2 linked regions of the Robertmurraya sp. FSL R5-0851 genome follow. The protein of the gene in region 1 interacts with the protein of each later gene in a pairwise test. Links are inferred from orthologs where the notes say so. Each region holds a gene or a part of one and is shown on either strand. Other genes may lie near its edges.

What was found.
Region 2: the proteins of hflC (region 1) and ftsH interact in binary tests that used the Escherichia coli proteins (3 or more experiments, as listed by UniProt). The link is inferred for Robertmurraya sp. FSL R5-0851 from one-to-one orthologs.

Annotation. Positions count from the first base shown.
Region 1 is NZ_JBBOOE010000001.1:3,467,296-3,474,479, forward strand. What follows is about bases 2,387-5,369. They hold hflC (protease modulator HflC), read right to left. Parts: upstream 4,355-5,369; coding sequence 3,419-4,354; downstream 2,387-3,418. Other genes in these bases: polA (DNA polymerase I), read right to left, coding at 2,387-3,304; hflK (FtsH protease activity modulator HflK), read right to left, coding at 4,347-5,312. Outside these bases: mutM (DNA-formamidopyrimidine glycosylase), read right to left, coding at 1-649; more of polA, read right to left, coding at 671-2,386; two-component system histidine kinase PnpS, read right to left, coding at 5,535-7,184.
Region 2 is NZ_JBBOOE010000001.1:75,614-79,432, reverse strand. The notes cover bases 358-3,284. They hold ftsH (ATP-dependent zinc metalloprotease FtsH), read right to left. Parts: upstream 2,848-3,284; coding sequence 868-2,847; downstream 358-867. Other genes in these bases: hpt (hypoxanthine phosphoribosyltransferase), read right to left, coding at 2,956-3,284; MKX65_RS00400 (type III pantothenate kinase), read right to left, coding at 358-745. In the rest of the region: more of MKX65_RS00400, read right to left, coding at 1-357; more of hpt, read right to left, coding at 3,285-3,504; tRNA lysidine(34) synthetase TilS, read right to left, coding at 3,532-3,819. UniProt on the Escherichia coli protein: Acts as a processive, ATP-dependent zinc metallopeptidase for both cytoplasmic and membrane proteins. Plays a role in the quality control of integral membrane proteins.

The sequences.
Region 1 (7,184 bases):
CCTTTTCAACCGCTTCACCTAGTGTTTCCTTTATTTGTTCATAAAGGATGCTCCACTCTTTTTTCTTCAAGGAGCTCGCAATTCTCTCAGGATGAATTTTCGATCGAAAAAGGGCTTCATCTACGTAAATATTGCCTAATCCAACGACCACTGTTTGGTCAAGCAAGGCAGTTTTAATTGATCTTTGTGTTTTCGATAACCTTTTCTGCAAATAGGATGACGTAAAATTCGGATCAAATGGTTCAGGTCCGAGAGTCGATAAAGGTGGCTGGTTAAACTCTTTTCCTTTTTCAAACAAGTGCATCGTCCCAAATTTACGTACATCTTTGTAACGGAGCTCTGTCCCGTCGGTAAAAGTAAAAATCACATGCGTGTGGAGAGCGACTGGTTCCAAAGCCTCAAAATGCGCATATCTACCTTCCATACGCAAATGAGAAATTAACGCATATTTTTCTGTATATAAAATTAAAAATTTTCCTCTTCTTCCTAACTGAACAAATCTCTCTCCAACTAAAGCGTCACAAAACTGATCTATTTCAGGATGTTTTATGATTTTGGGCCAAAGAACCGTTACTTTTTTTATTTTTTTATCTAAAATAAGCATTTCAAGTGTTCGTCGAACCGTTTCGACCTCTGGAAGTTCTGGCAATATTCTTCCTCCCTACTGCCTTTATTTCGCGTCATACCAAGTCGGACCGTAGGAGTAATCAACCTTTAGCGGTACCTTTAACTCCACTGTATGTTCCATTACTTCAGGGACGATTTCCTTCAATCGCTCGATTTCTTCTTCTGGTGCTTCGAATATTAATTCATCGTGTACAGATAGCAACAATCGTGATTTTAGATTTTCCTTTTTGAGCCTGTCCGCCATATCGATCATCGCTTTTTTAATAATATCCGCTGCACTTCCTTGAATCGGTGTATTCATCGCCGTACGTTCCGCAAAGCTACGAAGATTGAAGTTCCTGCTTGTTATTTCTGGGATATATCTTCGGCGGTGCAAAAGCGTGGACACGAATCCCTTTTGTTTTGCATCTTTTACGATTTCTTCCATATATTCTTTAACACCTGGAAAACTCTCCAGATATCTTTCAATAAAGCTACCTGCTTCTTTTCTTGTAATGTTTAAGCTTTGTGACAACCCATAATCACTGATACCGTAAACAATTCCAAAGTTTACCGCTTTTGCATGTCGTCTCATGTTGGAAGTGACTTCTTCCTTAGATACATGGAACACATCCATCGCTGTTTTTGTATGAATGTCCAGACCCTCTTGAAAGGCCTCTATTAGCTTTTCATCATTTGCAATATGTGCCAACACACGTAATTCAATTTGTGAGTAATCTGCTGCAAAAATAACCCAACCTTCCTCTGATGGGATAAAGGCTTGACGAATTTTACGACCTTCTTCCAATCGAATAGGGATATTTTGCAAATTCGGATCTGTAGAGCTTAATCTTCCTGTCTGAGTTAAAGCTTGATTAAACCTTGTATGCACTTTTTTTGTTGTAGGATTAATTACTTTAAGTAAACCTTCAATATAAGTAGACTGAAGCTTACCAAGCTGTCGGTAATTTAATATTTCTCGAATAATTTCATGCTCATCTTCAAGCTTCTCCAGTACATCCGCAGAGGTTGAATAGCCTGTTTTTGTCTTTTTCGCTACCGGAAGCTGTAATTTCTCAAAGAGAATGACGCCTAACTGCTTTGGTGAATTAATATTAAAGCTTTCGCCCGCAAGATCATAGATACGGGCTTCAATGGTACTTAATTGCTCAGTAATTGCTTCTCCCATCGCATGAAGTCGATCCATATCAACCTTAATTCCACACGATTCCATATCGGCTAAAATCAAAGATAAAGGAAGCTCCAAATCATAATAAAGTTCAAATTGTTCATTTGCTTTTAACTCTTGTTCGAGTTTGTCGCGAAGTTCCTGTAACACGAGTCCTTTTCGAACGAGATGCTCTCCAAGCTGTTCCGGTTCAGGAATCTTTCTCTTAGCCCCTTTTCCGTAAAAAGCCTCATCCGAACTAATACTCGTAAAACCATAGCGTTTTGCAGTCGTTGAAATATCATCAACAGACTCTGCTGGATTCATAATATAAGCAGCTAACAGTAAGTCAAACTCAATACCTTTTAGATGGATATGGTGATGTCTTAGTGATACCTCTGTCCTTTTCGCGTCATACACAATTTTTTTAGAAGCTTCATTTTCAGCCCAAGCTTTAAAAACGGATGATTCTATGGCTACATTGGTAGGAATGAAAAAGTTCCCCTTTTCATTCACTAGTGATATACCTACAAGATCAGCATAATGATAATTATCATCTAACACTTCAATGTATAAGGCATTCTCCGTTGCAAAAAGTTCTTCCGTTACTTCTTTAACCGTCGTGTATTCCACACTCTCCAAGGGTTCTTCCACTGAAGCTCCTTCGTTGTCTCCTAATTTATCAAGCAATGAGTTAAAACCTAGTTCTTTAAATAACTGAACAACCTTATCACGGTCAAATTCGTCGTATTCGAATTCATCGAGTTGTACGGTCACTGGAGCTTCTCTCGTAATGGTTGCAAGCTCTTTACTCATAACTGCTTGGTCTTTAAATTCCTCTAGTTTCTCTTTTAGTTTCTTTCCACTCACTTGATCAATCGACTCAAGTAGCTTTTCAAGCGTCTCAAACTCCGCTAGCAGTTTGATGGCTGTTTTCTCTCCAACTCCAGGAACCCCAGGAATATTGTCTGACGTATCCCCCATTAACCCTTTCATATCAATGATTTGCTTTGGTGTTAAACCATATTTCTCTTTGATATGCTCCGGAGTATATTCCTCAATTTCTGTGATCCCTTTTTTCGTAATGGCAACAGTGGTTTTTTCAGAACTCAACTGAGTTAAATCTTTATCTCCTGAAATGACCTTCACTTCATAGCCATCTTCCTCTGCCTTCTTCGATAACGTACCAATAATATCATCTGCTTCATAGTTTTCAAGTTCGTACCTTTTAATTCGATAAGCGTCCAATACTTCTCGAATAAAAGGAAATTGTTCGGATAATTCAGGTGGCGTTTTTTGACGTCCTCCCTTATATTCACTAAAAGTTTTATGACGGAAGGTTGTTTTTCCAGCATCAAACGCAACCATTATATGTGATGGCTTTTCATCCTCCAATATCCTCAAGAGCATCATCGTAAATCCATAAACAGCATTTGTATGAATTCCTTTATCATTGTTTAGCAATGGCAGAGCAAAAAATGCCCGGTAGGCTATGCTATTTCCGTCAATTAATACGAGTTTCTTATTCAAAGGAAGCCTCCCTTTCTAATTAAAGCTTGTCTCATGTCATATGTAAAAAAGCCAGTGTTTTCCTTCTTTATTCTACCATGACCATGATAGGAAAGGAAAACGCCGGCTTCATATTTACTCCGTATATCCCATAAGCAAACGGGCATAAGGTGAATCTGATGGCAGAACAATAACGGTTTCTCCGTTAATCGTCTTTTTATACGATTCTAATGTTCTAAATAATTGGTAAAAGCTCGGGTCTTTGGAGAACGCCTCATTATATACCCTTGCAGCTTGAGCTTCTCCCTCCGCACGAATCGTTTCGGCATCTGCTTGCGCCTTCGCTAGTGTTTCTTTCACCTGGCGATCCGTATCCGCAATAATAATATTTTTCTGTGCATCCCCAATTGATAAATACTCCTGTGCCTTTGATTCACGTTCTGAGATCATCCGAGTGAACACCGACTGTTCATTTTCCTTCGGGAGATCTGTTCTTTTCATACGCACATCCGTTACCACAATTCCGTAATTATCTTGTGAGAGAAGTTCATTAACCTTCTCTGTAATTTTATCATTTAAGGAACCTCTAGTTGACGCCTCATCATTAATGATTTCTTCGTAGTTTAACTTTCCAAGCTCTGATCGAACAACCGAGTAAATAAACTCTTCCATTCTTCCCTCAGCATTTTCAAGCGTTCTCGCATTCGAAATCATCTTTTTAGGATCTTCAATTTTCCAAACAGCATAATTGTCAATTAACATACACTTTTTATCTTTTGTATTAATTTCAGCTTCATTCACATCATAGGTCATTTGATATTTTGGTAGAGTCGAAACACTTTGAACAAATGGGATTTTATAGCTAAGACCAGGAGTACTTTCAATTCGAACCACTTCACCGAATTGGCGAATCACTCGGTATTCTCCTTCCTTAACGATAAATAAATTCGTAAGGGTGATCCCAATCAATAGAAGGATTAAAAGAGCAATCAATCCAAATTTGGTATAATTCCTCCACTTAAAACCATCTCCAGAACGCTCTTTCATATCGATCACATTTCCATCACTCATTGTTTCCACTCCCCTCTGCCTGAGGCTTTGCTTCTTCTTTTTCTAGAGGTCTAATCGGGAAATACTTCAATGTATCACCATCATCATTCATGATATAAATTTCTGTACCTGGTAATACTTCCTCTAATGTCTCTAACACAAGCCTTTGTCTAGTTACTTCAGGATTGTTCTTATACTCATCGTAGAGTTTATTAAAAACCGCTACATCCCCTCTAGCAATCTCAATTCTTGCTGATTGGTCCCCCTCAGCTCTTGAAACAAGGGCTTTCTTTTCCCCTTCTGCTTCATTGATTTTTTGATTTTGATATTTTTTCGCCTCGTTAATTTTTGTGTTCATCGTTTCACGGGCATCTGTAACATTCGTAAATGCTTTCCGAACCTCTTCATTTGGAAGCTCCACATCTTGCAGCTTCACCGCCATAATAGTGATCCCTATATCATATTTATCCATTAGGGTCGACAGTAGCTCTCTGACACTTGCTTCTATTTCACCTTTCCCAGAGGTCAAGGCATCATCAATTTTGGAGCTTCCTATGATGCTACGAAGAGACGCTGAAGTGGCATCACGTAAAATCTCTTCTGGATTATCTGCATTATATAAGTATTTTGAAGGCGTCGTAATTTTCCATTGAACAACAAGATCTGCAAGAACGATATTTTCGTCTCCAGTAATCATTTTTGTCTCATTATCGAACTCAACAATTTCTCCATCTTTTTCTTCATATCCAAACTGTAAACTAAATGTTTCCTTCGAAAGCTTCTCTACATTTTGAATAGGCCAAGGCATTTTAAAATGTAACCCAGGTTCTGTTATTCCCTCTTCTACCTTCCCAAAGGTTAATATAACCGCCTGTTCTGATTCATCAACCGTATACCACGTTGTAAAAACTACAAAACTGAGTACTATAATTAAAAGTATTAGACCTACCAGTGAATAAATTCTTTTTAAACTAAGCAACAACCTTCACCTCTTTCCCATAATAAGAACAGTTAATTGTTATACGAATGGGCGGGAAAAAGGTTTCAATAAAAAAGAAAAGATGAAAGCGGGGTTAGCTTTCACCTTTTCTTTAGGTCCTTGGATGAAGGGGTTTTCCCTTATGATATTACAGAACATTTATTAAGGAAAAATATAATAAATGTAAATATACTGTAAAACTTGTATCCAAGGTACCTGAATTTATTTAGGAATTTCTTTTAAAAGTTCAATGATGAAAGTGGTCCCTCTTCCAACCTTACTTTCCACTCGAATATTCCCCTTATGAGCTTCAATCAAATGCTTCACGATGGCTAACCCTAGACCCGTACCACCAGAGTTTCTACTTCTTGCACGATCTACTCGATAAAAACGTTCAAAGATTCGGGGAATTTCCTTTCTCTCAATTCCAATCCCCGTATCTATTACCTTTATTCTTATCTTGCTTGTCCTCTCACGAACTTCAACCTTTACAGTCCCACCTTCTGGAGTATAGGAAATGGCATTGGTTATTAGATTAATAAACACTTGTTTTAATCTATATACATCGCCTTCAACAAAGATCGCTTCATCCTCGGCTTCAAATTGAAGGTCAATTTTCTTTTCAAGTGCCTTTCCTGTTAATATAGGAAGAACTTCATGCAACACAGCAACAATATCTATTTTTTGAATCGACAATTGAAAGCCTTGCTTCTCCATCTTCGAAAGGTCTAATAAGTCTTGTATTAATGTTTGTAAACGATCGCTTTCTTTCAAGATAATCGTCAGGAAAGCTTCTAAGGTTTGCTTGTCCTCCATAGCTCCATCTAAAAGGGTCTCGGAAAACCCTTTTATGGAAGTAATAGGTGTCTTTAGCTCGTGTGATACATTTGCCACAAAATCTTTACGCATTTGTTCAAGCTTCTTAATTTCAGTGATATCATGGAAAACTAATAAAATACCTTTCCAAACATCATTTAAGCCAATAATCGGCACACCATACACTTCAAAATGTCTTCTCTCAATCCCTACAGGTACAATTAGTTGTTTTTTAATTTTGTGCTCTGTCATAAAAATTTCTTCTATCAGATCACAAATGTCTTTTTGGTCAATCACTTCATAATAGAGCTTTTCTAAATACTCATTTGATTCTACTTGAAAAATTTCTTTATACGTCCGATTGACCAAATTTATGTAGCCACGACTATCAATTAATATAAGTCCGCTTCCCATATTTTCAATCAAGGTCCCTAATCGATCTTGCTGAATTTCTTTTGACTTCATGAGCTCCTGTAGGTTTCTAGCTAAAACATTAATTGAACTACTTAGCATACCTGTTTCATCAGCATGATCCTCGTACGTTCTTGCACGATAATTTCCTTTTGCAAGCTCAATAGCTACATTGGTCGCAGATTCTATCGGCTTTGTGTACATGGTCGTTATTTTATAACCTAATAAAATAATGACAAATAGTGAGATCCCGAGCGAAACCGTTAATATCCACCAGATCTGTTCATATGCATTTTTTATTTCAGTAAGTTTCGTGCTTAATACAATGATGCCCTCTGTCTCACCATTAATAGTTATTTCGTCCCAATAGTAGTGAAGATTATATCCTCCACCTACTTCAATGATTTCATCTTCTTTTTCTAATTGATCTTCGTAGATGGATTGGAGAACACTGTCATGCCTCTTATTACTCGTATTTTCAAGGGCACCACTATCATAAATAAGATCCCCTTTATTTCCTAGTATGGTAATTCGAGAACTTAGCGTATCACTAAAATCATTTAATCTATCTTTAGAAATATGACCTATGCCGCCAGTATCTTGAATATACGTAGAGACTAATTTGGTTTCCTGCTTCATCCTCCC
Region 2 (3,819 bases), 3.4 Mb from region 1 along the record:
TAATCTGAAGGCCCTTTAATGTTAAAAATGGATCCACTATGTCAATAATAGTAGATTCCTGTGCAATGAGATTGGATAATCCCCCTGTAGCAATAACGGTTGGCTTCGCTTTACTTTGATCCTTCATCCGTTTGACAATTCCTTCAACCTGGCCTACATAGCCATAAAGAATCCCCGCTTGCATGGCAGCAACCGTATTTTTCCCTACAACTCCATCTGGTCGAGCAATTTCTATCCTCGGCAGCTTGGCAGCCCTTGTATATAAAGCTTCTGTTGAAATATTAATACCAGGAGCAATCGCTCCTCCCATATATTGCTTATGTTCATCTATGTAACAATAGGTTGTTGCCGTACCAAAATCAACGATGATCAACGGACTTCCATATTCATGGATAGCAGCTACCGCATTAACGATCCTGTCTGCTCCAACTTCTCTTGGGTTTTCATACTTTATATTCAACCCGGTTTTGATTCCTGGCCCCACAACTAAAGGCTTTATATGGAAATATTTTTGGCACATACGTTCTAATGAGAACATAATGGGCGGTACTACGGAAGAGATAATAATTCCGTCAATATCGGAAAAAGAAAGATTTGCATGATTAAACAAATTCCTAATAATCATTCCAAATTCATCTTCTGTTTTCGAACGGTTTGTTTCTATTCTCCAATGATGTTTTAATTCTTCTTGGTCATATACACCCAACACTATATTGGTATTTCCCACGTCAAATACAAATATCAAACGGCTCACCACTTTATTAAAATTTCTTAACCTTTAGTTTCATTCTGCCAACATCATACCATAACTATCCAACCCAAGCATAGAAAAGAGGCACTCAGTAAAAGAGTACCTCTTAAGATTTATTATTCTTTTTTACTTCTTAAATCAGGCAGTGTACTTTCATCTGAAGATGACTCATCTAATGACGATTCTTCTTCCTTCTTACCACCGATATTCACTTTCACATCATCTACCACTGATGTTGTAGGATTTGTAGTTACCCCTTCATCACTAGATGGTCGATCAGGAAGTGTACCTTTTTCAACTAAGTGCTTAATTTGCTCAGCATCTAGTGTTTCTACTTCAAGAAGTGTATTGGCTATCAAATCAAGCTTATCTCGATTTTCAGTAAGAAGCTTTTTCGCTCTAGCGTAACACTCTTTAATAATGGTTTGAATTTCAACATCGATTTCGTAGGCAATCCTATCTGAATAGTTTTGTTCATTATGAAGATCTCTACCTAAGAACACTTGACCACCAGAAGATTGACCAAATTGTAATGGACCTAATTTATCACTCATTCCGAATTCTGTAACCATTCGACGGGCAATTCCCGTTGCACGTTGGAAGTCATTATGAGCGCCTGTACTTACTTCACCGAAGACGATTTCCTCAGCAACACGTCCTCCTAGTAAGCCAACAATTTTATCAAGAAGCTCAGGTTTTGTCATGAAGTAACGGTCTTCTTTTGGAAGCATTACCGCATAGCCACCTGCTTGCCCACGAGGGACAATCGTTACCTTATGCACCATTTCTGCTTCCTCTAATACCACACCAATAACCGTATGGCCCGCTTCATGGAAAGCAACAATATTACGTTCTTTTTTAGATATCACACGACTCTTTTTCGCAGGTCCCGCAATTACACGATCAGTTGCTTCATCGATATCTGTCATATCCACCTTTTTCTTATTCTGACGAGCAGCAACTAATGCCGCCTCATTCAATAAGTTTTCAAGATCTGCACCAGAAAAGCCTGGAGTTCTAGCGGCAATCGCTTTTAAGTTTACTGATTCATCAAGCGGTTTGTTTCGTGCATGCACTTTTAATACTGCTTCACGGCCATTGACATCCGGACGATCAACCGTAATTTGACGGTCGAAACGTCCTGGGCGAAGTAAAGCAGGGTCTAGAATATCAGGACGGTTTGTTGCAGCAACAATAATAATTCCTTCGTTCGCACCGAATCCATCCATTTCTACTAGCAATTGGTTAAGGGTTTGTTCACGCTCATCGTGACCTCCACCAAGACCTGCTCCACGCTGACGTCCAACTGCGTCGATTTCGTCTATAAAGATGATACAAGGAGCATTCTTCTTTGCATTTTCGAAAAGGTCACGTACACGTGATGCCCCAACCCCAACAAACATTTCCACAAAATCAGATCCACTGATTGAGAAGAACGGTACACCAGCTTCACCAGCTACCGCACGAGCTAATAAGGTTTTACCTGTACCAGGAGGTCCTACTAAAAGTACTCCTTTTGGTATACGCGCACCTAGTTCAGCAAATTTACGCGGATCTTTTAAAAATTCAACGACTTCAACGAGCTCTTGCTTTTCTTCATCAGCACCAGCTACATCTTTAAAACGAACCTTCTTTTTCTCATCATTGTAAAGCTTCGCCTTGCTCTTTCCAAAGTTCATGACACGACTTCCGCCGCCTTGTGCCTGATTCAAAAGGAAGAAGAACAAAATAAAGATAATGACAAATGGAATAATAGAAGTAAAGAAAGTTACCCAACCACTTGTTTCTTTCGCTGGAAGCACATCCACAGTAGGGTCTGCTTGCTCAATCTTTTGTAAAAGACTTTCACTGTTCCATACGTAAGTAATAAATGATTTTCCTTCTTCAGCACCTTCAAGTGTTCCACGAACTTCATAAACTCCTCTTTCAGGCTGTACCGAGATGGAATCCACCTGTTTTGCCTCAAGATGGTCTACGAATTTACTGTAAGATATATTTTCGGTGGGTTCATTATTACCATTAAAAAAGCTAACCACACCAATAATCACTAGAAAAATTAATAAATAAAAGATGGTATTACGAAAAATCCGATTCATCCCTTACCTCCTCCCACGGGTAAACAAGCTATAGTAAATAGTAACATAGAAAATTGTTCCAGTATATGAATATGCCTTTGTAGTATGCATACAATACTTATTCTTTTCTTACTCGTTATTTGTTGAGTAAACTTCTGGTTTTAACACCCCAATATAAGGTAAATTACGGTATTTCTCTGCATAATCGAGACCATAACCTACAACAAACTCATCAGGAACGATGAATCCAACATAATCTGCCGCTATATCGGCTTTACGACCAGTTGGTTTATCTAATAAAGTGACAATACTAATTGACTTTGCTTTTCGGTAACGGAAAAGCTCCACAAGATAGCTGAGTGTTAACCCACTATCGATGATGTCTTCGATAATTAATATATCTCTACCCTCTACCGAAGTATCTAAATCCTTTAAAATTTTCACTTCACCAGAAGAGACGGTCGAATTCCCGTAACTTGACACATCCATAAAATCCATTTCAAGGTATGTATCCATTCGTTTTAAAAGGTCTGCCATAAAAGGCATCGCACCCTTAAGTACCCCAATTGCTAATGGAAACTTATCACTATAATCATGCGATAACTTTGCCCCTAGCTCTTTGATTTTTCCCTGAATTTCCTCTTCAGAAAATAAAACTTTTTCAATGTCATTTTTCATCATGATTTGATTGTGCCCCCTAGAAGTTCAATGCTTGTTATATTGTAATAGTATGTATTTCTTTTCATCAGCTTGAACGAAAGAAGATATATCTGATTTCTTTATTCCGGGAATCCAAATGATATGATCATTTGAGTCTGTAACAATAGGCCACCTATTTCTCTCTACTATGGGCAGCTTTAGATCAATAAAGATATCTTTAATCTTTTTTGTTCCTTTCATCCCTTTTACTTTCATTCGGTCTCCCTCTCTCCTTGTCCTGACTTTCAGCGGAAGACTAATACAGGTCATAGGAAGTAGAAGTTGATTAATGTT